DNA from 3 places in the Amycolatopsis stemonae genome. Region 3 is predicted to be linked to each of the others. Evidence: riboswitches for the same ligand, from Rfam matches in the RefSeq annotation. Region 3 holds a riboswitch; each other region holds the start of a gene.

Region 1 (7,811 bases), on a different contig from region 3:
GGCCGGGCAGCGGCTGGTGGTCAGCACGGCGGTGCGGGACACGACGGCCGTCGTCGACCGCGACGGCAAGCCGTTGCTCATCAGCGGGGCCGGCGGCACGCGCCCGGTCGAGGGCGATCCCGCGCCGCTGCTGCGGTCCGCGCTCACCGGGCAGGTCACGGCCGCGGCGGGCACCGGGTTCGCCGTCGAGCGCGTCGACACGAGCGGAAAGAGCCTCGAGACGCTCTTCGGGAAGGCTGCCGCGGGCGAGGCCAAGCCGCTGACGTCGAGCCTGAGCCTGGCCGCGCAGAACGCGGCGCAGAAAGCGGTCGACGGCTACCGAGGCTCGGCCATGGTGGTCGCGCTCGACACGGGTTCGGGGGACATCCTGGCCGTCGCGCAGAACGCGGCCGCCGGGAACCAGCCGAAGGCGCTCAACGGCCTGTACGAGCCGGGCTCGTCGTTCAAGATCGCGACGTCGGTGGCGGCGATCCAGCAGAGCGGACTGACGTCGGCGTCGCCGGTCGACTGCCCGGGTGTCGCGACGATCGGCACGCGGACGGTCAAGAACGAAGGCTTCGAGCTGGGCGCGACGAACCTGCAGACGGCGTTCGCGCGGTCCTGCAACACGACGTTCGGCCGGCTCGCGCTGGCCCTGCCCGCCGACGGACTGGTGAAGGCGGCGAACGAGCTGGGGCTCAACGCCGACTACGACATCCCGGGCATCCCCACCGAGCTGGGCAAGGTCGAGCCCGCGGCGAGCAAGGACGAGCAGGTCGAAGACGGGTTCGGCCAGGGCCGCATCCAGGCCAGCTGCCTCGGTGGCGCCGTGATGGCGGCGACGGTCGCGTCCGGCAGGGCGATCACGCCGCGGCTGTGGCACGACCTGGAAACGCAGGTCGTCAAGGGGTACTCGCCGCCGCCCGCGTCGGTGCTCGGCGAAGTCCGGAAGATGATGCGCGCGGTGGTGCAGAGCGGGACCGGGCGTGGCGCCGCGAGCGCGGGCGACGTGTTCGGCAAGACGGGCACGGCCCAGTTCGGCGACGGGTCGAACGCCACGGGCTGGTTCGTCGGCTACCGCGGGAACGTCGCCTTCGCGGTGGTCCTGGAGAACTCGAACGACTCCGGGCCGGCGGTCACCCTGGCCGCCCAGTTCCTCAAGGCCCTCTGAAGTCTCCGCACCGGCGGCGCTTTCCCGGGAAAGCGCCGTGTCGGTTCGGCCGTGGGCGAAGCGTGGCCGTCGTACCGTGGGCGCATGGAGACGATCGCTCTCGCCGAGGTGGCCGCGGTGCTCGCCGACCCGAGCCGCGCCACCATGTGCCTCGCCCTGCTCGACGGACGGGCGTGGACCGTCGGCGAGCTGGCCAAGGCGGCCGGGATCGCCCTCTCCACGGCCAGTGAGCACGTCACCCGGCTGGTCGACGCCGGGTTCGTCGCGCGGGTGAAGCAGGGCCGGGCCAGTTACGTCCGGATCGCCGATCCGCGCGTGGCCGAGCTGATCGAGCACCTGGCCCAGCACGCCGAGCACCGGCCGGTGACCGGGCTGAAGTCGTCGCTGCGGGTGAAGCGGCTCGGCTTCGCGCGGACCTGCTACGACCACCTCGCCGGCTCGCTCGGCGTCGCCGTCCGCGACGGCATGCTCGCGACCGGCCTGGTCGACACCGCCGACGGGCTGACGCTGACCGCGCGCGGCCGCGAAGTGCTGGCCGGTCTCGGCGTGCCGGTCGCCGCCGGGCCGCGGCGGCCGCTGCTGCGCGACTGTCTGGATTGGACGGAACGCCGAGACCACCTCGCCGGGGCGGTGCCCGCGGCCCTGCTCGAGCGGGCGGTCGACGCGGGCTGGGTCGGCCGGGACGGCCACCGCGCGGTCAAGGTCCTGCCGGCCGCCGCCCGGCCGTTCGCCGCTCTCGGTGTCGATCTCGACGCGCTGAGTGCGCCTTAACACACCGGTTGTCCGACTCGCGGCAGCGGTACACGAACGAGTTAACCCACCCGCTTCACTATTCTGAGTGCCCCACGGCACTCGGGAGGGAGGCGGCATGGACCAGCTTCCGGTCCTGCTCGGCGTCGGCGGCGTCGTGCTCCTCGCCTCCGTGCTCGCCGTGCGCGTCTCGATCCGGCTCGGCCTGCCCTCGCTGCTGCTGTACCTCGCGATCGGCGTCGTGCTCGGCGAAGCCGGCTTCGGCATCCGGTTCGACAACCCCGGCCTGACCCAGTCGCTCGGGCTCGCCGCGCTCGTCATGATCCTCGCCGAAGGCGGGCTGACCACGCGGTGGTCGGCCGTGAAACCCGCGCTGGGCCTCGGCATCGCACTGTCCACAGTGGCCGTCGCGGTGAGCGTCGCGGTCACCGGCGCGGCCCTGCACTGGCTGCTCGGCCTGGACTGGCGGTTCGCCCTGCTGTGGGGCGCCGTGCTCGCCTCGACCGACGCGGCCGCGGTGTTCTCCGTGCTGCGCACCGCCGGGATCGGGAAACGCCTGGTCGGCGCGCTGGAGCTGGAGTCCGGCATCAACGACGCACCGGCGTACATCGCCGTCGTCGTGCTCGCCGCCGGCACCACTGTGGACTGGACGCTGCCGCTGCTGGTGGTCTACGAGCTCGCGGCGGGCCTGGCCATCGGGCTCGGGTTCGGCTGGCTGGGCGGCATCGCGCTGCGCCGGGCCGCGCTGCCGGCGACCGGCCTCTACCCGCTGGCCACCGTCGCGGTGTGCGTCGTGGCGTACTCCTCCGGCCAGCTGCTGCACGCGTCCGGGCTGCTCGCCACCTACGTCGCCGCGCTGGTGCTGGGCAATTCGCGGCTGCCGCACCGCTCGGACACGCTGTCGTTCGCCGAAGGCCTCGGCTGGCTGGCGCAGATCGGGCTGTTCGTGCTGCTCGGGCTGTTCGCCTCGCCCGGCCGGCTGTTCGAGACGATCGTGCCGGGCCTGGTCGCCGGGGCCGTCGTGCTGCTGCTGGCGCGGCCGATCTCCGTCGTGCTCTCGGTGCTGCCGTTCCGGCTGCCGTGGCGGGAACAGGCGTTCCTGTCGTGGGCCGGGCTGCGCGGCGCGGTCCCGATCGTGCTCGCGATGATCCCGCTGTCGGAGGGGGTGCCCGGCGCGCAACGGCTGGTCGACGCGGTGTTCGTGCTGGTCATCGTGCTGACGCTGGTGCAGGGCGCGACGCTCGGGCCGCTCGGGCGCCGGCTCGGGCTGGCCAAGAAGTCCGAGGCGCACGAGATCGAGGTCGACTCCGCGCCACTGGACGAGCTGGGTGCCGAGCTGCTGCAGGTCCGCATCCAGCCCGGGTCGAAGCTGCACGGCGTGTACCTGTCCGAGCTGCGCCTGCCGACCGGCGCGACGGTCAGCCTGGTCGTGCGCGAAGGCGCCGGCTTCACCCCGCAGAAGACCAGCCGGCTGCAGGAGAACGACCAGCTGCTGGTGGTCACGACGAGCGGCGTCCGCGACGCCGCCGAGCGCCGGATCCGCGCGGTGGACCGCGCCGGCCGCCTGGCCCGCTGGAAGGGCGAGTCGGGCCGTTAGCCCGTTCGTGGTCGCCCCCGCGACGTGACCGGTCGGACGACTTCGTGTCGCCCCCCACTCACGCGTGATGCCCCTCCAATCACGCGTGATGCCCGCCCCGTCACGCGTGATGCCCGCCCCGTCACGCGTGATGCCGTTTTCGGCAGGGCAAGGCCGTGAACAGCGCTTGTCCGGTCCTTGTCCGGTCTCAGTGCCGACCTGGTGATCTTTTCCCGCAAGGGTGAGGGGCGCCTCACGAAAATCTCACGTGATCTTCCCAGTGATCCAACCTTTGGCCTACTGTGCGCTCGATCGGGTTAGTTCGAATGGGTGAGCGTTAGGCCAAAGGAGTACGCAGGGTGACGAAACTGCACGTTCGCGGGGCGCTCCTGGTCGCCGCCGTCACGACCGCCCTCGGGCTCGTCTCGGCGCCGGCCGCGACCGCCGAAGTCGCGCCGTTCCCCGCGCTCGCCCTGCCGTTCAAGGCCGGTCAGCAGGTCTACTCCGCCGGTATCCACTCCGACGACGGCAGCACCGGCGTCGAGAACGCCATCGACTTCAGCCCGGCCGACCGGACCGTCCGCGCGCCGCTCGCCGGCACCGTCCGCCTGCAGCACTGCGCGGGTGGCGACTGGGTGACCATCGACCACGCCGGCGGCTGGCGGACCGGGTACTACCACATGGAAGGCATCAAGGTCAGCGACGGCGAGCACGTCGAGGCCGGTGCCGTGCTCGGGTCGACCGGCAACGCGCTGCCCTGCGGCGGCAGCAGCACCGGTGCCCACGTGCACTTCACGCTCTGGACCCTGCCGGACGCCTCGGCGGCGGCCCACGGCGAGCCCGTCGACGGCAAGACCATCGGCGGCTGGCTGTTCACCGCGGGTGCCGAGCAGTACGCGGGCACCGCGACGCACCTCTCCGACCATGCGGTCACGCAGCTGCCGGGGCACTTCCGCGCGAAGCTCTGACCAGCGCGAACGACGCGGGAAACGTCCGGCGTCGGCTGTGAGCGGCGTCTCAGAATGTGAGCCGGGGGTTGGCCGCCGGGCGCGTTCTCGGTTACCTTCTGTGCCAGGTCATGAGTGCCAGCGCGAAGCCCCGGCTTGCTGGCCGGCAACCCTCCTACCGCGGTGGGGTGCCCCGGGTGAAGACCGGGCCGGTCGCGTCGTGCGACGGGCAAGCGCGGGCCCCTCGCCGGGGTCCCCCGGACCGCCGAGGAGGCACCCCGATGACTCTCGCCCTCGACCGCACCACCGCGATCACCCCTGCCGCGCAAGGCATCCCGGCCGTCGCCGGCGCCGCGCTGCGGGTCCCGCTCGTCACCGGGGACACCATCGGCTACGCCAACCTCGACCACGCCGCGAGCGCCCCGTGCCTCGACGCCGTCCGCGCCAAGGTCGACGAGTTCCTGCCCTGGTACGCCAGCGTCCACCGCGGCGCCGGCTTCGCGTCGCAGGTCTCCACCAAGCTCTACGAACGCACTCGCGACGTCCTGCGCCGCTTCGTCGACGCCCGCCGGACGGACACGGTCGTGTTCACCCGCAACACCACCGACTCGTTCAACCTGCTCGCGCGCAGCCTTCCCCGCCACACCACGGTGATCGTGTTCGACACCGAGCACCACGCCGCGCTGCTGCCGTGGCAGGGCCCGAACGTCCGGCGGATCCCGACCCCGCGCACGCGTCTCGCCGCGGTGTCCGCTGTGGACGAAGCGCTCGCGGACGCGCCGCAGGGGCCGCGGCTGGTCGTCGTCACCGGAGCGTCCAATGTGACCGGTGAGCTGCTCCCGGTCGCCGAAATCGCCGCCGTGGCGAGGAAGCACGGCGCCCGCGTCGCGCTCGACGCCGCGCAGCTCGCCCCGCACCGGCGGATCTCCGTCAGGGACCTGGACGTCGACTACGTCGCCATCTCCGGCCACAAGCTGTACGCGCCCTTCGGCGCGGGCGCGCTGATCGGCCGCGCCGACTGGCTGCGCGCCGCCCGGCCGTACCTCGCCGGCGGCGGCGCGACGAAGCTCGTCACCGAAGACGCGGTGGTCTGGAACACCGGTCCGGAGCGCCACGAAGCGGGCTCGCCGAACACCGTCGGCGTGTACGCGCTCGGCGTCGCGTGCGAAACCCTCAGCGAGAACTGGGACGTCGTCGTGGCGCACGAACAGGCCCTGCTTTCCCGGCTGCGCAAGGGACTCGAGGGTATCCCGGGCTGCGCCGAGCTGCGCCTGTTCGACGCGCCGGTCGACCGCGTCGGCACGGTCAGCTTCGTCGTCGACGGCTTCGACCCGGGCTGGCTGGCGGCCGTGCTGTCGGCCGAGTACGGCATCGGCGTGCGCGACGGCGCGTTCTGCGCCCACATCGCGGCGAAGCGCCTCATCGGCGTCACCGGCGGGGAGGGGCAGCAGGCGGTCCGCGTCAGCCTCGGGCTGGGCAGCACCGAGGAGCACGTCGACCGCGTTGTGCTGGCCCTGCGCCAGATCGTCGCGCGCGGCGCCCGCTGGGAGTACGCGAAGGTGGACGGCCGCTGGGCCCCGGTCGGCGACCCGCGGGAGCTGCCGCCCTTCTGCTGAGGGGCTAACCTGGGCCGATGGGGCGAGGGCGGTACTGGTTTCCGGTGGCATTGCTGGGGTTCGCCCAGCTCGGCATGGTGGCGGCACAGCTGCGGGCCCGCCGCAGCCCGGCCGAGTGGCAGTCCCCCGACGTCTTGCTCCGCCCGCAGCCGGCCGGGTACGGCGCCCTGCAGTTCCTCACCCAGGATCCGCTGTTCACCCCCGGGCCGGGGCTGCCGGCCGGGCCGGCGTGGCAGGTCGCGCTCGGCGTGGCGGTGCTCGGCACGGCCGTCTGGTACGCGGTCGTCCTGCGGCCCGTCCGCACCGGGTGGTTCGTCCTCGGCACGGCCGGCGCGCTGCTCGCCGTCCCGCTGCTCGACCTGGTCGGGTCGTGGCAGTTCCGGCTCGCCGACGGGCTGCGCGGACCGCTGCTGGCCACGCTCGGTCTGCTGGTGCTCGCCGCGTACGAGCGCAGCCTGCTCGTCCTGCTCACCGCGGTCGCGTTCGCGGTGCTCGCGGTGGTGCTGCCGGCGGGGCCGGCGGGTGCGCTGCTGTCGGCGGCGGTGCTGATCGCCGCCGCTTTCGCCGCCGTGCTCCGGCCCCGGGCGATACCCTGACCCGATGGGGGATGTCCGACGGTCCTGGTTCCCGGTGGCCGCACTGGGTTTCGCGCTGCTGGTCATGGTGGTCGTCGAGCTGGTGCCGGACACCCCGGTGACCGGCTCGTTCGTCTCCTTGTACGCGGTCCCGATGACCCCGGACAACCAGCTGTACGGCACCGGCGGCGTCGGCGGGACCGGGCTGTCCGCGGCCACCACTGCCACGGCCGTGCACCCGGCCGCCCTCGGCTGGCTCGCCGGGCTCGCGTCCGTCGTGCTCGTCGCGGCGGGGTGGTACTGGCTGAGCTTGCGCCGCCTCGGCACGTCCCCGCGGACCGGCCGGTTCGTGCTCGGGACGCTCGGGGCCCTGGCCGCCGTCCCCGTGCTCGACCTGGTCGGCGCGCTGCAGTTCCGGCTCGACGGCGACGTGCGCGGGCCCCTGATCGCCACGCTCGGGCTCGTCCTGCTGGCCGGGTTCGAGCGCAGCTTGCTCCTGCTGGCCGTCGCCGTGGTGTTCGCCCTGCTCACCGTCGTTTTCCTGCCTCCGGTCGCCGGTGCGCTCGCCGCCGCGGGGGTGCTCTTCGCCGTCGCGTTCGCCGCCCTCCTGCTGCGTCCCCGCGACACTGCCGGGGCGCCCTGACCAGGGCCGTGGACAATGGAGCCGTGAGCACCGAGCCCAGCCACTCCGAACCCGACACCGAACCCGACGCCGCCGAGGCGCCGCCCGAAGCCGGGCCGGAGACGCCGGAAGCCCCGGCCAAGCCCCTGCCGAAGCGCCGGGTCGGCTGGGTGTTCGCCGTCGCGGTCGTGTTCTGGGTGATCGACCTGGTGACGAAGAACCTCGTCACCGCGAACCTGGAGGGCAAGGAGCCGGTCCGCATCCTCGGCGGGCTGATCTACCTGCAGGTGATCCGCAACCCGGGTGCGGCCTTCTCGATGGCCACCGGTATGACGTGGGTGCTCGCGCTGGTCGCGCTGGCCGTCGTCATCGCGATCGTCTGGCTGTCGCGGCGGCTGCGCTCGATCGGCTGGGCCATCGGCCTCGGCCTCGTGCTCGCCGGGGCCACCGGCAACCTGACCGACCGCATCTTCCGCGCGCCGGGCGGGCTGCAGGGCCACGTCGTCGACTTCATCTCGGCGTTCGCGCCGAACGGCAAGGGCTTCGCGATCTTCAACATCGCCGACTCGGCGATC
Region 2 (7,811 bases), on a different contig from region 3:
ACTGCCGGACGTCCTTCACGCCGGTGATCAGGTAGCCGACCTCGCCGACGCCGAGCCCCTTGCTGGGCTTGGGTTCCGGCGAGATGATGCCGACTTCCAGCAGCTCGTGCGTGGCGCCGGTGGACATCATCTTGATCTTCTCGCGCGGCGTGATCTTGCCGTCGACGACCCGGATGTAGGTGACGACGCCGCGGTAGGTGTCGTACACGGAGTCGAAGATCATCGCGCGGGCCGGCGCGTCGGCGTCGCCCTGCGGCGCCGGGACCTGCTTCACGACCTCGTCGAGCAGCTCGGCGACGCCCATGCCGGTCTTGGCCGAGACCCGCAGGACGTCCTCCGGCGCGCAGCCGATGATGTGGGCGAGCTCACCCGCGTACTTGTCGGGGTCGGCCGAGGGCAGGTCGATCTTGTTCAGCACCGGGATGATCTGGAGGTTGTTCTCCAGCGCCAGGTACAGGTTGGCCAGCGTCTGGGCCTCGATCCCCTGCGCGGCGTCGACCAGCAGGATCGCGCCTTCGCACGCCTCCAGGGCCCGGGAGACCTCGTAGGTGAAGTCCACGTGGCCGGGGGTGTCGATCATGTGCAGGACGTGGTCCTGGCCGTCGACCTGCCACGGCAGCCGGACGTTCTGCGCCTTGATCGTGATCCCGCGCTCGCGCTCGATGTCCATCCGGTCGAGGTACTGGGCGCGCATCGCCCGCTCTTCCACGACGCCGGTGAGCTGCAGCATGCGGTCGGCCAGGGTGGACTTGCCGTGGTCGATGTGCGCGATGATGCAGAAGTTCCGGATCAGCTCCGGCGGCGTGAAGGTGGTGTCGGCGAACGTCGTCACTCGAATGAGTCCTCGGAAAGTCGGGGATGGCCACCTCTATGTTCCCATGGCCCTCCGGGTGCGGGTGGGGGTCATCCCCGATGCGGGGTTCGGAGATCCGTGGTGCCCTCGAAGGATGAGCACTTCGCCCCAGCCGGCACCCCCTCCCCAGCCGGAGACCAGCGGCTTCGCCCGCGTTCTCGACCGTGCGTTCGGTCACCCCTCCGGACCGCTCGGCCGCCTCGGCGGCTGGGTGATGGCGCGGGGCAACGCCGCCACCGAACACCGCGTCGTCGACCTCGCGAAGATCGAACCGGACGAGACCGCGCTCGTCGTCGGGCCCGGGCCGGGCGTCGGCCTGGCGGCCGCGGCCCGGCTGGCCGGGCGCACGATCGGCGTCGACCCCTCCCCCGAGATGCTCGGGCTCTGCCACGAGCGCTGCGGCGAGACCGTCGAGCTGCGCGAGGGCTCGGCCGCGCGCACCGGCGAGCCCGACGCCTCCGTCGACGTCGTGCTGACCGTGAACAACGTGATGCTCTGGGACGACCGCGCGGCCGGGTTCGCCGAGCTGTTCCGGGTGCTGCGCCCCGGCGGGCGGCTGCTGCTGTCCGCGCACGAGAAGTGGCTGCCGGTGAGCAGGCACGTGCTGGCCGACGAAGCCGCCGAGGCGGGCTTCGCCGACCTCCAGACCTGGACCTGGGACCCGCCCGGCTTCGCCGCGCTCGCCGCGCAGTTGCGCGCGGTCAAGCCCGCCTAGCGGGTGTCCGTGCGGATCGGGTGGCCCTCCGGCACCTCGATCAGCACGATGCGCGTGCCGTCCGGGTCGGCGATCCAGGCCTCGTCGAGGCCCCAGGGCTCCCGCTGGGCGTCCCGCACGGGTTCCAGGCCCTTCGCCGCGAGGTCCGCCATGGTCCCGGCGAGGTCCCGGACCTGCAGCCAGAGCACCAGGTCGGGCGACGCGCCCGTCTCGCCCCGGCCCGAGACCTCCAGGGAGCCGTGGCCGAGGAAGAACACGGTGCCGCCGGGGAACTCGCGCTCCACGGCGAGGCCCAGGGTGTCGCGGTAGAACGCCGTCGTCGCCTCGACGTCACGCGGGCGGATCAGCAGCCGGCTCTTCAGGACTTCCATCCGACCATGCCTACCGGACGGGCTCAGGCGGCCGCAATCGCGGCGATGCCGGTCAGCACGATCACGGACCCGGTGAGCCGCCGCACGGCGTCGCTCTCGCCCAGCACCAGCCAGGCGGCGAGGCCGCCGAGCACGATGCTCAGCTCCCGGGCGGGCGCGACGAGGCTGACCGGCGCCATCGTGAGCGCGAACAGCACGAGGATGTACGCGACCGGCGAGAGCACCGCGACCAGCAGCACCTCGCGGCGGTGTTCGCGCCAGACCCGGGTCACCTCGGCGCGGTCGGCCAGCGCCCCGGGCACCAGCAGCACGCTCTGCAGCACCGAGCCGAGCCCGAAGTAGACGACCGGCGGCACGCGGAGCCCGGTCACCGAGTGCGCGTCCCAGAGCGTGTAGCCGGCGATCACGGCCCCGGTCAGGAGGCCGTAGAAGATCCCGGCCTTGACCGCCTGGGGGTCGCCCGCCTTGCGGCCGGTGCTGATCACCAGCACCCCGGCGATCACCAGGAACGCGCCGACCAGGCCGAGCCATCCCGGCCGCTCGCCGAGCACCAGGACGGCGGCGAGCACCGAGAGCAGCGGCCCGGTACCGCGGGCGACCGGGTAGACGACGGAAAGGTCGCCGACGCGGTACCCGCGCTGCAGCACGACGCCGTAGGCGATGTGCAGCACCGACGTCACCACGGCGGCCACCAGCCAGCTCCACTGTGGACGTTCCGGCTCGACCACCAGCAGCACGGCCGTGACCGGCAGGAGGAGCACGGCGGAAACCGTGTAGTAGAGCCAGACGAACTGGGTGCCGCCGGAGGAGATCCGCTTGGCGGCGAGGTTCCACGCGGCGTGCACGACGGCCGCGACGAGGACGAAGGACAGAGCAGTGGCGTTCACGGGACCCCTTCGGGTTTTCGCGCGCGCGAAAACCGGGTCCTCCAGGCTTTTGCCCCGTCAGATGAACGACCGGCCGTCCGGGCCCGCCGATGGTGCCGCTCGGACCAGACCCGCCGGTCCTGGTTGTGTGGTGCGGGGAGCGCGGACCGGCGACGGAACCCTAGGCACTGACTCCGCCCCACCGTACTCCCGGTTCCGGACGCGCGCGGCGCGGCTGTTAAAGTGGTCGCTCGTTGCCCGTGCGGCATTCCGTCATGGAGGAAACCCGCTTCCGAGCGGGGCCACAGGAGCGCGGCGGCGAATCTCACCGAGTGAAACAGGAGTTGCCCTATGGCCAACATCAAGTCGCAGATCAAGCGCATCACGACGAACGAGAAGGCGCGTCAGCGCAACCAGGCGATCCGGTCCTCGGTGAAGACCGCGATCCGCAAGGTCCGCGAAGCCGCCGAGGCCGGCGACAAGGCCAAGGCCGTCGAGCTGCAGCGCGACGCCGCCCAGAAGCTGGACAAGGCCGTCTCGAAGGGCGTCATCCACGCCAACCAGGCCGCCAACAAGAAGTCGGCGCTGGCGAAGCGCGTCAACGCGCTCTGAGCCGCTTGATTTCTGGGAAAGCCCCGGCTCCGGCCGGGGCTTTTTCATGCCCGGACACGCTCGTCGTCACCGATCGCCCTTGGCGGCCGCCACCTCCAGCACGGCTCGCTCCAGCGCGTAGCCCGGGTCCGCCGCCACCCCCTTGACCTCGGCGTTCAGCCTCGCCACCACGCGCATCGCCGTCGCCAGGCCGTCGGGGTTCCAGCCGCGCGACTGGCCCTGCGCCTTGCGGATCTTCCACGGCGGCATGCCCAGCTCGCCCGCCAGCTGATTCGGGTTGCCCCGGCCCGCGCCGGACACGCGGGCGATCGTCCGGACCGCGTCGGCCAGCGCGTCGGCCACCAGGACGTGCGGGACGCCCAGCTGCATCGCCCAGCGCAGCGACTCCAGCGCCGCCGAGCGGTCGCCGCCGACCGCCTTCTCCGCGACCGCGAACCCGGTCACGTCGGCGCGGCCGCGGTGGTAGCGGCGGACCGCGTCGGCGTCGACCGTCCCGCCCGTGTCGGCCACCAGCTGACCGGCCGCCGAGGAGAGTTCCCGCAGGTCGGAGCCCACGGCGTCGATCAGCGCGGCCACCCCGGCCGGGTCGATCTTGCCGCCCGCCCGGCGCACCTCGTGCCGCACGAACTGCTCGCGCTCGGCCGGCTTGGTCAGCTTCGGGCACTCGGTGACCTCGGCGCCGGCCTTCTTGAGCGCGGCCGGCAGCGACTTGCCCGCCTTGCTGCGGCCCCCGCCGGTGTGCACGACGACCAGCACGACACCGTCCGCCGGGTCCTTCAGGTACGACGCGACGGCGTCGGCCAGCTCCTGCGAGATGTCCTGCGCCGACTCCAGGACGATCACACGGCCTTCGCTGAACAGCGACGGGCTGACCAGTTCGGCGAGCTCGGGCGCTGTGAGTTCGGACACCCGGACGCGGGTCAGCTCGGCCGTCGCGTCGACGGCGCGGGCGGCGCCGAGCGTCTCGCGGACGGCCCGCTCGATCAGCAGTTCTTCCTCGCCGAGCACCAGGTGCAGCGGGGCCGGGGCGGTGGCTTGCGCGGTCACGGACGAATCCTCTCACTTGCTCCTTCGTGCCCCCGCTCCGGTGATGTCGGGCAGCCACCATGGCACAGCGTGACCGCCATGTCGTACGGTGTCCTCGAGGCGGCGCGCTGACTCGCGCGCACCGACAACCGAATACCGCTCATCCAGAGGGGCAGAGGGAACGGCCCGACGAAGCCCCGGCAACCGGCGTACAGCCCGTCATCCCGCGATCGCGGGGTAGCTGACGACCACGGTGCCAATTCCGGCCCGCTTCGGCGGGGCAGATGAGGAAAGGAACCTCGCGATGACCGCCACCCTCGGAACGACCTCCACCACGAAGACCCCGGATCTCGGTCCCGCCGTCGAACTGGTGTCGAAGGAAGAGGGCCACCGGCAGCCGCTCGCCCCCGAGTTCGTCTCCGCCGAGGACTTCTCGCCGCTCGAGGTCGCCTACGACTTCGGCCGCGTCCGCCGTGAGGACATCGAGGCCGGCCCCAAGAACATCTGGCGCTACAAGAAGCTCCTCCCGGTGCCGTCCAACGTCGAAGAGATCCCGAACACCGAGCCCGGCGCGACCCGCCTCATCCGCGCCGACCGGCTCGCGAAGGAGCTCGGCCTCAAGCGCGTGTGGGTCAAGGACGACACCGGCAACCCGACGCACTCCTTCAAGGACCGCGTCGTCGCCGTCGCCCTGGCCGCGGCGCGCGAGTTCGGGTTCGAGGTGCTCGCGTGTCCGTCGACCGGCAACCTGGCCAACGCGACGGCCGCCGCCGCGGCCCGCGCGGGCTGGCGGTCGGTCGTGCTGATCCCGAAGACCCTCGAGCGCGCCAAGATCCTCACCACCGCGGTGTACGACGGCGACCTGATCGCCGTCGACGGCAACTACGACGACGTCAACCGCCTCGCCACCGAGCTGGCCGGCGAGCACCCGAAGTGGGCGTTCGTGAACGTGAACGTCCGGCCGTACTACTCGGAAGGCTCGAAGACGCTGGCCTTCGAGGTCGCCGAGCAGCTCGGCTGGCGCATCCCGCCGCAGATCGTCGTGCCGATCGCCTCCGGTTCGCAGCTGACCAAGGTGGACAAGGGTTTCCGCGAGCTGGGCCAGCTCGGTCTCGTGGACGCCAGCCCGTACAAGGTGTTCGGCGCCCAGGCCACGGGCTGCTCGCCGGTGTCGACGGCGTTCCGCGAGGGCCACGACGTGGTCCAGCCGGTGAAGCCGGACACGATCGCCCGTTCGCTGGCGATCGGCAACCCGGCCGACGGCCCGTACGTGCTCGACATCGTCAACCGCACCGGCGGCGCGATCGAGGACGTCACCGACGAAGAGGTCGTCGAGGGCATCCGTCTGCTGGCCCGCACCGAGGGCATCTTCACCGAGACGGCCGGCGGGGTCACCGTTGCCACGGCGAAGAAGCTGGTCGAGACGGGCAAGCTGGACCCGGACGCCGAGACGGTCCTCCTGATCACCGGCGACGGCCTCAAGACCCTCGACGCGGTCGAGAACCACATCGGCCCGAAGGCGACCGTGCCCCCGTCGGCCAAGGCCGTGAACGAGGCCCTCGGCTACTGACGTCCGCAGCCGGGGCGAGCCCGCGTGCCCGCCCCGGCGCCATGGCCTCCTTCCGTTCGCGCGGTGGGCGGTTCATCGGCCGGGGTGCTCCTCGCCCGGCCACGCTCCCGGTGGCCGCCGGGCTCACCGGCGCGGCGGACCGCGTGGCTCGCCCCGGCGGACGATCGCCGGGCCCGCGACCACCGCCGTGTCGCCGTCCACGTCGGTCCGGGTGACCAGGGCGCCCAGCGCCGTCAGGCTGTCCATTGTGGACTTGCTCGGGTGGCCGTACGTGTTGCCCGCGCCCACGCTGACCAACGCCATCCGGGGGGCCACCGCCGCGAGGAACGACGGCAGCGAGTAGCGCGAACCGTGGTGGGGCACCTTCAACACCTCCGCCTTCAGGTCGCCGACGTCGGCCAAGAGGTCCGCCTGCGCCGCCAGTTCGACGTCGCCGGTCAGGAGCACCCGGCCCGCCGGGGTTTCCGCGCGCAGGACCACCGAGCTGTTGTTGATCGTGGTGCCGTCCTGCTGACCGGCCGAGCGGGCCGGGACGTAACGCGGGCCGAGCACGTCGAGCGAAAGCCCGGGCCACGCCAGCTTCTCCCCCGGGCTCAGCTCCACCAGCGGCACTGCTTGCCGCTCCGCCTCCGCCGCCACCTGGCGCCACGCCCACTCCGGCGCCCGCCCGGGGCCGACGGCGACACCGCCCACCGCCCGGCCGTCGAAGACCGACGCGAGCCCGCCGATGTGGTCCGCGTGCAGGTGGCTCAGCACCAGCAGCGGGATCCGGTCGACGGCCAGCCGCTGCAGGCATTCGTCGACCGGCCCCGGCTCGGGCCCGGTGTCGACGACGACCGCCCGCCCGGGCTCGGCGGTCGCCAGCACGACCGCGTCGCCCTGGCCGACGTCGCACTCGACCATCGCCCAGTTCCGCGGGGGCCACGCCGGCGCGAGCACCCGGACCGGCACGAACACCAGCAGGGCGCCGACCACCAGCACGGCCATCGCCAGCCGCACGCGACGACGCCGGGCCGCCAGGACCAGCACCGCGAGGACGGCGGCGGCGAGCAGCCCACCTGACCAGCCACCCGGCCACGGCACGACCGCCCCGGGCGCCCGGGCACCGTGACGCGCCACCGTGATCAGCCACTCGGCCTCCGGACCGGCCAGGTGCACCAAGACCTTCCCGGCGCCCGGCCACCAGGGACCGGTGACCGTGGCCAGCACGCCGAGCACCGTCACCGGCGCCACCACGGGCGCGGCGAGGACGTTCGTCAGCACCGACACCAGGCTCACCGAACCCGCCATGCCCGCGATGACCGGCGCCGTCACCAGGAACGCCGCCAGCGGGATCGCCAGCCCTTCGGCGAACCCGGGTGGGACGCCGCGGCGGACCAGCGCGCCGGCCCAGCGGGGCGCGAGCAGGACCAGCCCGGCGGTGGCGAACACCGAGAGCGCGAACCCGAAGTCCGTCGCCATGGCGGGATCCGCCACCACGAGCACGCACACCGCGAACGCCAGCGCGGGCAACGCCGAACCCCGCCGTCCCAGCGCCAGCGCCAGCAGGGCGACCGCCGCCATCACCCCGGCCCGCAGCACGCTCGGTTCCGGGCCGACCAGCACGAGGAACCCGGCCAGGCACACGCCGGCGGCGACCGCCGACAGCCTGGGGCCGAGCCGCAGCAAGCGCAGCAGGAGCAGGACGGCTCCGCACGCCACGGCGAGGTTTCCCCCGCTGACCGCGGTCAGGTGGGCGAGTCCCGCGGTGACGAACTCCTGCTCGACCCGCGGCGACAACGCGCTCGTGTCGCCCAGG
Region 3 (7,811 bases):
ATCGCCGAGGAGGACGACCTGACCGCCGCCGAAGTCCACCACGTGATGTTCGCGAAGCCGCTGATCGGCAAGCGCGGCTACGACGAACGCGAGGTCGACGAGTTCCTCGACAAGGTGGAAGACCAGCTCGCCGCCCGCACGGGCCACGCCCCGGACCTCCCGGGCGCCCGTACGGCGTCGGAAGCCACTTCCGAGCGCGCCACCCCGCCCACGCTCCGCGCCGAACGCCTCCAACAGCGCTAAGACACCGCTTTCCCGTGGAAGTGCCGCCTCCTGGTGGGCACTTCCACGGGAAAGCGACCGTCAGGCGTCGGCGTTCCGCTTGATCTTGTCCGCGAACTGCTGGGCCGTCGCCGCGCGCTTGACCTTGCCCGACGGCGTCTTCGGCAGGCTCCCGGCCGGCAGCACGACCACCGCGTACGGGCGCATGTCCACCGCGTCGCGCACGCGCGCCGCAACCTGCTTCATCAGGTTCTTCTCGGCCTCGGCGTCGCCCGCCAGCTTCGACTCGACGACCACCGCGAACCGCTCGCGGCGGCTGCCCGCGTCCAGCCGGACCGCCACCGCGTTGCCCGCGCGGACGCCTTCGACCGACGTCGCCGCGCGCTCGATGTCCGTCGGGTACAGGTTCCGGCCGCCCATGATGATGACGTCCTTGCGGCGGCCGCAGATGACGATCTGGCCGTCCACCAGGTAGCCGAGGTCGCCGGTGTTCAGCCAGCCGTGCTCGTCCTGGGTGGCGACCGGGCCGTCCATGGTCAGGTAGCCCGGCGTCACGGCCTCGCCGCGCAGCCGGATCTCGCCGACCCGGCGGTCGCCGACCCGGGCGCCCGCCTCGTCGACGATCTCGGCCTCGAGCCCGTCCAGGGGACGGCCGAGCACCGCGAACGACCGGACGTCGTCGGTGCCACGCCGGGGGTCGCCCTCGGGCACCGGCACGGCGCGGTTGTCCGCCTCCAGCGCGTCCGCTTCGACGATGTCGAGCGTCAGCCCGGTGAACAGCGGCGCGAACGACACCGCGAGCGTCGCCTCCGCCATACCGTAGGCCGGGAAAACGCATTCCGCCGGCATCTTGAACCGCGCGCCGGCGTCCACAAAGGTCTGGACGGCCGTCTCGTCGATGGGCTCGGCGCCGTTCAAGGCGATGCGCAGTTTCGAGAGGTCGTAGGCGTTGGCGTCGTCGACGCGGGCCATCCGGCGCCCGACGATCGCGTACGCGAAGTTCGGCGCCGCCGTCGTGGTGCCGCCGTACTTGGTGATCAGCTCGGGCCAGATCAACGGCCCCGAAAGGAATTCGACCGGCGTGATCTTGACCAGCTCGACGCCGAACGTCATCGGCACGGTCAGGAAGCCGACCATCCCCATGTCGTGGAACGTCGGCAGCCACGACACCATCACGTCGGTGTCGAAGTCGAACTCCGCGCGGTCGACCATGGCCTTGACGTTGGAGTACAGGTTCCCGTAGGTGATCCGCACGGCCTTGGGGTCGGCGGTCGAACCGCTGGTCAGCTGCAGCAGCGCGGTGTCGCCCTCGTCGGTCGCGACGACGCCGTCGAGGGGCTCGCCCGCGGCGAGGCCGGTGATGAGCCGGAAACCGATGCCCTTCTCTTCCAGCACCGGCGCCAGCTGGTCGAACGGCTCGCCCAGCAGCACCAGGTCGGACCCGATCATCCCGAGCACGCGCACGGTGTCTTCGGCCCACTCGGCGAGGTCCGTGCGCGGGGTCGGCTGGTGCAGCATGGTGACGCTGCCGCCGGCCAGCCAGACGGCCTGCACGGTCGGCGCGATCAGCACCGGCGCCGCGGCCAGCACCGCGACGGCACCCCCGCGCTCGAACCCGCCCGCGACGAGCCCGCCGGCGATCCGCCGGGCCTCCTCGTGCACCTCGGCCCAGGTCCGCCGGACCGGCTCCTTCGGCTCCCCGGTGACCATGCCCCGCTGCTGACCCCGCCCCGTCGCGGTGGCGACGAGCGTGTCCACGAACCTGCTCATGGCGCAGACATTACTGGCAGCGGTGTCACTCGAGCAGTTCGGACGTCTCCAGCCACCGGCCTTCGACGTCCTCGATCTCGCCTTGGACGCCCTTCAGCTCGGCGTTGAGCTCCATCAGCTTCGCCGGGTCCGTCGCCGCTTCCAGGAGCGCCGCGTGGAGCTTCTCCTCCTTGGCGTGCAGCTGGTCGAGTTTGCGCTCCAGCCGACCCAGCTCCTTCTGCGCCGCGCGCAGGTCGGCAGCCGACTTCTTCGCCTCCACCTTCGCCGCCGTCGGCGCGGCCGCCGCCGGTTCCTTGGCCAGCGCGCGGCGGTTCAGGTACTCCTCGATGCCGCCCGGGAGGTGGGTGATCCGGCCGTCGCCGAAGAGCGCGACGATCGTGTCGCAGACGCGTTCCACCAGGTAGCGGTCGTGCGAGACGACGACCATCGTGCCCGGCCAGCCGTCGAGGAGGTCCTCCAGCTGCTGCAGGGTGTCGATGTCCAGGTCGTTCGTCGGCTCGTCGAGGAGCAGGACGTTCGGCTCGGCCATCAGCAGCCGGCACAGCTGCAGCCGGCGCCGCTCGCCGCCGGAGAGGTCCTCGACCGGCGTCCACTGGCGGGCCTGCGGGAAGCCGAGCTTCTCGCCCAGCTGCGACGCCGTCATCTCCTGCTTGCCGAACACGACGCGCCCGGCCACCTGCTCGATCGCCTGCAGCACGCGCAGGTCGCCGGGCAGGTCGTCGAGCTCCTGGCGCAGGTGCGCGAGCGCGACCGTCTTGCCCTGGATCCGGCGGCCCGTCGCGCCCTCGACGTCTCCGCCGAGCAGCTTCAGCAGCGACGTCTTGCCGGAGCCGTTGACGCCGACCAGGCCGATCCGGTCGCCCGGGCCGATGCGCCAGGTGACGTGGTCGAGCAGCGTCCGGTCGCCGACCCGGTAGGTCGTGTCCTCCAGCTCCAGCACGGTCTTGCCGAGCCGCCGCTTCGCGAACGCCTGCAGCTCGACGGAATCGCGCGGCGGCGGGACGTCGGCGATCAGCGCTTCGGCCGCTTCGACGCGGTAGCGCGGCTTCGACGAGCGCGCCTGCGGGCCGCGGCGCAGCCAGGCCAGCTCCTTGCGGGCCAGGTTCTGCCGCTTCTCCTCGGCCGTCGCGGCCAGCCGCGCGCGCTCGGCGCGGGCGAAGATCCAGTCGGCGTAACCGCCTTCGTACTGCTCGACGCGGCCGTTCGCGACCTCCCACGTCAGCGTCGCGACGGTGTCGAGGAACCACCGGTCGTGCGTGACGACCACGACCGCGATCCGGCGGGAGAGGAGGTGGTCGGCGAGCCACCGGACACCTTCGACGTCCAGGTGGTTGGTCGGCTCGTCGAGCACGACGAGGTCGAGCTCGCCGGTCAGCGCGGCGGCCAGGGAGACGCGGCGCCGCTCACCGCCGGAGAGGTTCGCGGTCGGCGTGTCCAGCCCGATCGCGGTGATGCCAAGGCCGTCCACAATGGACCGCACGCGCGCGTCGGCGGCCCACTCGTGCTCGGCGCCGTAGCGTTCGAGGACGACGTCGCCGACCGTGCTGCCGTCCGGCAGTTCCGTGCGCTGGGTGACCACGGCCATCCGCAGGTCGCGAACATGGCTCACCCGCCCGGAATCCGGCTCGGTCAGTCCGGAAAGGACTTCCAGGAGCGTGGTCTTGCCACCACCGTTGAGGCCGACGACGCCGATGCGCTGCCCGGCCGCGACGCCGAGCGAAACACCGTCCAGGAGCGGGCGAACCCCGTAGGACTTGCTCACCGCCTCCAGGTTGACCAGGTTGGGCATCCGCTCAGCCGATCCTCTCTACGATGACGAACCGGGTCGCCACGACCTGCGTCGTGTCGTCCACGGAGAATTCCGGATCTTCCATGGCCGCGCGCATTTCGGCGCTCTGCCAGTAGTCCGCGTGGTCGGCGCGCCATTCGGCGACGCTCGTGAAGCCTTCGCCTTCGTCGAGCGCGTGCTGCAGGTCCACTTCGGACAGCGGGAGGACGCGCACCTCGGTGGTCTCGAGGATCGCGACGCCGTGGCCGGCCGAGTCGACCATCAGCTCGCGCTCGCCGACAACGGGCAGTTCTTCCCCGTACTTCTCGTATTCCGCGACCAGGCCGGTGGTCGACGTCTTCTCCCCACGCAGGATGGCCGCGATGAGCTTGTCCCGCAACGGGCCGGGGAACGCGAACTCCGCCTTCTTCATGCGTGCACCCGCGGCGGCATCGGGCGCGGCGCGTCGTCGCCGCCGACCACGCGGGCGCCGGGGACCGGGCCGTGCGCTACGCGGACGGTCCGGCACACGCCCGCGCCCGACAGCTCCGCGGCGACCTCCACCGCCGACTGGGCGTCCTCGCAGAGGAACGCGCAGGTCGGGCCGGATCCGGAGACCGTGCCGGCGAGCGCGCCCGCGTTGACGCCGGCCCGCAGCGTCCGGCGCAGCCCCGGCCGCAGCGAAACCGCGGCCGCCTGGAGGTCGTTGCCCAGCAGCAGCGCGAGCTGCCGCGGGTCGCCGGAGGCCAGCGCCTCGACGACCGGCGTGTGCGAGCCGATCCGCGGCGGGTTGCCCTCGGCACGCAGGCGGTCGAGCTCGCCGAACACCTTCGGCGTCGACAGGCCGCGCTGGTCGAAGGCCAGCACCCAGTGGAAGGTGTGCCGCGACAGCACCGGGACCAGCTGCTCACCGCGTCCAGTGCCCAGCGCCGTGCCGCCGTAGAGCGCGAACGGTACGTCGCTGCCCAGCCCGGCCGCGATCTCGGCGAGCTCGTCGCGCGTGACGTCGAGGTTCCACAGGCTCGCCAGCCCCACGAGGGTCGCCGCCGCGTCGGCGCTGCCGCCCGCCATGCCGCCCGCCACGGGGATGCCCTTGCGCAGCACCACCCGGACCTTCGGGTCGCCGGTGCGCCCGACGTGCGCGGACAGCGCTTCGACCGCCCGCCAGGCCAGGTTTTCCGGGCCGGTCGGGACCGTGCCTTCGCCTTCGCCGTAGATCTCCAGCCCCGGCTCGTCGGTGACGGCGACGGTCACCTCGTCGGTCAGCGACAGGGCCTGGAACACGGTGACCAGCTCGTGGTAACCGTCTTCGCGCAGGTCGTCGACCGAAAGGTGCAGGTTGACCTTGGCCGGGACCCGGACGGTGACTGGGGGCGGAACTACGGCGAGCACCCGACCAGCCTACGTGCCCGCGAAAACGCCCCGATGCGAAGTGCGCATCGGGGCGTCATCGGGTCGGGGTCAGGCCGCGGCGACGCCCTGCGGGCCGCGCGCGGTGTGTGTGACGTGGCCGCCGCGCTCGGCGACCCAGGCCAGCGCCGCGTCGGCCCGCTCGCCGCGGACGCCGAGGCGGAACCGGCCGACCGGGGTGTCGCCGATGCGGGTCAGGCCGCCGCCGATGGTGGCGAACTCGACGTCGAAGCGGCCCGCGGCCTCGGGCAGCAGCGCGCCGACCGACGCGAAGCCGACCAGCACGACGTCGGCCGAGCGGTCGTAGCGCGAGGTCTGCGCGCGGGTGGTCTCGATGGCCGGCAGCAGCGCCTGGGCGGTGCGGCTGCCCGGGTCCGCGATCAGGTCGAGGACCGTGCCGCGCTCGACGACCGTGCCGTCCTCGAGCACCGCGACGTCGTCGCAGACCCGGCGGACCACGCCGGCGTCCGGCGTCGTGACGACGACGGTGGTGCCCAGCTCGGAGCGGGCGCGGTCGAGCACGGTGAGCACCGCGCCGGCCTCCTCCGGGTCGATCCCGGCGGTCGGGTCGTCGGCGAGCAGCACGGCGGGGGCCGCCGCGAGCGCCTTCGCGACCGCTACCCGGCGGAGCTGCCCGGCGGACAGCTCGCCGGGACGCTGCGCCGCGCGCTGCGTCAGGCCGACGAGGTCGAGCAGCGAGCCGACCCGGCTGCGGCGCTGCGGGCCGTCGACGCCGAGCTGCTCGAGCGGGGACGCGATGTTGCCGGCGATGGTGCGCTCGGCGATCAGCTCCGGCTTCGTCGAGACGACGCCGAGCTGACGGCGGATTTCGCGGAGGCGGCGGCCGTCGAGCGTGCCGGTGTTGAGGCCGTCGAGGCGGACGACGCCGCGGTCCGGCCGCTCCTGCAGCGCGATGCAGCGGGCGAGGACGGACTTGCCCGACCCGGCGGGACCGACCACGCCGAACAGCGAGCCGGCCTGCACGTCGACGCTCACGTCGCGCAGGGCCAGCACCGAATTTCCGTTGGTGGCAAAGGACTTGGACAGGTTTTCGACGGTGATCACGAAGGCTCCAGAAAACGGGGCGCGCTCACTCGGAGGCGCCCGGCCGCAAGCAGAGTCCGTCCGTTATGGACGGTGCGTGAAGAAGAGGTGGACCGGCTGGGACGAGCTCAGTGGGAGCGTCGACATGCGGTCACGGAGCGGCGGCCTTCGTCGACTACGCGACGCCTGGTCAGGAGCAGGGGGCGGGCTACCCTCTTCATCGGAAACGGCCTCCATCGGTCCTGGCGGTAGCACCTGCCCTGTGGAGGGTGGTTGCTGCGACTTCGGCGAGCCAGGTCTCTCAGTCGCTCGGGATGGACGTACTGAGTAAAACCGATCCCGCGGAGCGAAAGCAAGCCCGTTGGCCCAGATCACACGAGTGGAGGTGTCCGAATCGCGAGATCGCACGTCGGGAGGCGTATTTTCGCCGTCTCTACTGTGGACGTGCTAACGCGCGGCGGCGAGCCTCGCGAAGTCGTGCACGTCCAGCTGCTCACCACGGGTCTTCGGGTCGATCCCGGCGGCCGTCAGCAGCTCGCCGGCCCGCTCGGCCGAGCCCGCCCAGCCCGCGAGCGCGGCGCGGAGCGTCTTCCTGCGTTGTGAGAAAGCGGCGTCGACGAGGCCGAAGAGCCGATCGCGGTCGTCCGACGCCGGAGCGTCACCGCGTTCGAAGGCGACGAGCGCGGAGTCGACGTTCGGCACCGGCCAGAACACCGAGCGTGGCACGGCGGCGACCTTGCGTGCCGGGCCGTACCAGGCGAGCTTGACGCTGGGCACGCCGTAGATCCGGCTGCCGGGGCCGGCGGCCATCCGGTCGGCGACCTCGGTCTGGACCATGACGAGCCCAGACTTGAGCGAAGGCACCTCGGCGAGCAGGTGCAGCACGACCGGGACGGCGACGTTGTACGGCAGGTTGGCGACGAGCGCGGTCGGCTCCCCCAGCTGTTCGCGGGTGACGCGCAGTGCGTCGGCCCCGACGACCTGCAGCCGTTCCACGGCCTCGGGCCCCCGCTCGGCGACGGTCTTCGGCAGCCGCTCGGCGAGCACGGGGTCGATCTCGACGGCGACGACCCGCGCGCCGGTGGCGAGCAGCCCGAGCGTCAGCGACCCGAGCCCGGGCCCGACCTCGAGCACGACGTCCCCCTCGCCGACGCCGGCGAGTTCGACGATCCGCCGCACGGTGTTGGGATCGTGCACGAAGTTCTGCCCGAGCTTCTTGGTCGGCCGCACGTCGAGCTCGGCCGCCAACCCCCGGATCTCGGCAGGTCCCAGCAGTTCAACCACCGGCCGAGCCTACCGGCGGGGCATCACCCGTGATTGAGCAGGCATCACCCGTGATTGAGCAGGCATCACCCGTGATTGAGCAGGCATCACCCGTGATTGGACGGGCATCACCGTGATGCCCCCGCAGTCACGCGTGATGCCCCTCGGCACACGCGTGATGCCCTCCCGATCACGGGTGATGCCTTTTGGTGCACGTGAAACGGCCCTCACCTCGTGAGGTGAGGGCCGTTCGGTGAGGCTGTCAGGCCTTCTTGCCGCAGACCGGCCAGGCGCTGTAGCTGCCGCCACGGGCGGCCTTGACCTTCTCCGCGAT

The links. A riboswitch is a leader RNA that binds a small molecule or an ion and turns the genes downstream of it on or off. The one in region 3 is predicted to bind S-adenosylmethionine.
Region 1: it holds a riboswitch for S-adenosylmethionine, as region 3 does, so the genes downstream of both, ACYVLJ_RS26185 (aminotransferase class V-fold PLP-dependent enzyme) here and ACYVLJ_RS02665 (methionine ABC transporter ATP-binding protein) in region 3, are expected to answer to the same signal.
Region 2: it holds a riboswitch for S-adenosylmethionine, as region 3 does, so the genes downstream of both, thrC (threonine synthase) here and ACYVLJ_RS02665 (methionine ABC transporter ATP-binding protein) in region 3, are expected to answer to the same signal.

The regions. Positions count from the first base shown of each region.
Region 1 covers NZ_BAAGUJ010000007.1:199,513-207,323, reverse strand. The annotation lists gene ACYVLJ_RS26205 (penicillin-binding protein) at 1-1,150, shown strand, start outside; gene ACYVLJ_RS26200 (ArsR/SmtB family transcription factor) at 1,235-1,921, shown strand; gene ACYVLJ_RS26195 (potassium/proton antiporter) at 2,019-3,497, shown strand; gene ACYVLJ_RS26190 (M23 family metallopeptidase) at 3,836-4,444, shown strand; SAM riboswitch class IV at 4,551-4,665, shown strand; gene ACYVLJ_RS26185 (aminotransferase class V-fold PLP-dependent enzyme) at 4,705-6,039, shown strand; gene ACYVLJ_RS26180 (hypothetical protein) at 6,057-6,635, shown strand; gene ACYVLJ_RS26175 (hypothetical protein) at 6,640-7,257, shown strand; gene lspA (signal peptidase II) at 7,281-7,811, shown strand, end outside.
Region 2 covers NZ_BAAGUJ010000019.1:131,702-139,512, forward strand. The annotation lists gene lepA (elongation factor 4) at 1-832, opposite strand, end outside; gene ACYVLJ_RS42280 (class I SAM-dependent methyltransferase) at 948-1,568, shown strand; gene ACYVLJ_RS42285 (VOC family protein) at 1,565-1,939, opposite strand; gene ACYVLJ_RS42290 (DMT family transporter) at 1,963-2,826, opposite strand; gene rpsT (30S ribosomal protein S20) at 3,157-3,417, shown strand; gene holA (DNA polymerase III subunit delta) at 3,484-4,464, opposite strand; SAM riboswitch class I at 4,601-4,734, shown strand; gene thrC (threonine synthase) at 4,748-6,013, shown strand; gene ACYVLJ_RS42310 (ComEC/Rec2 family competence protein) at 6,137-7,811, opposite strand, start outside.
Region 3 covers NZ_BAAGUJ010000001.1:522,430-530,240, forward strand. The annotation lists gene ACYVLJ_RS02640 (DivIVA domain-containing protein) at 1-243, shown strand, start outside; gene ACYVLJ_RS02645 (fatty acyl-AMP ligase) at 304-1,992, opposite strand; gene ACYVLJ_RS02650 (ABC-F family ATP-binding cassette domain-containing protein) at 2,018-3,781, opposite strand; gene ACYVLJ_RS02655 (ASCH domain-containing protein) at 3,786-4,193, opposite strand; gene ACYVLJ_RS02660 (4-(cytidine 5'-diphospho)-2-C-methyl-D-erythritol kinase) at 4,190-5,152, opposite strand; gene ACYVLJ_RS02665 (methionine ABC transporter ATP-binding protein) at 5,222-6,235, opposite strand; SAM riboswitch class I at 6,445-6,535, opposite strand; gene rsmA (16S rRNA (adenine(1518)-N(6)/adenine(1519)-N(6))-dimethyltransferase RsmA) at 6,662-7,498, opposite strand; gene ACYVLJ_RS02675 (transglycosylase family protein) at 7,740-7,811, opposite strand, start outside.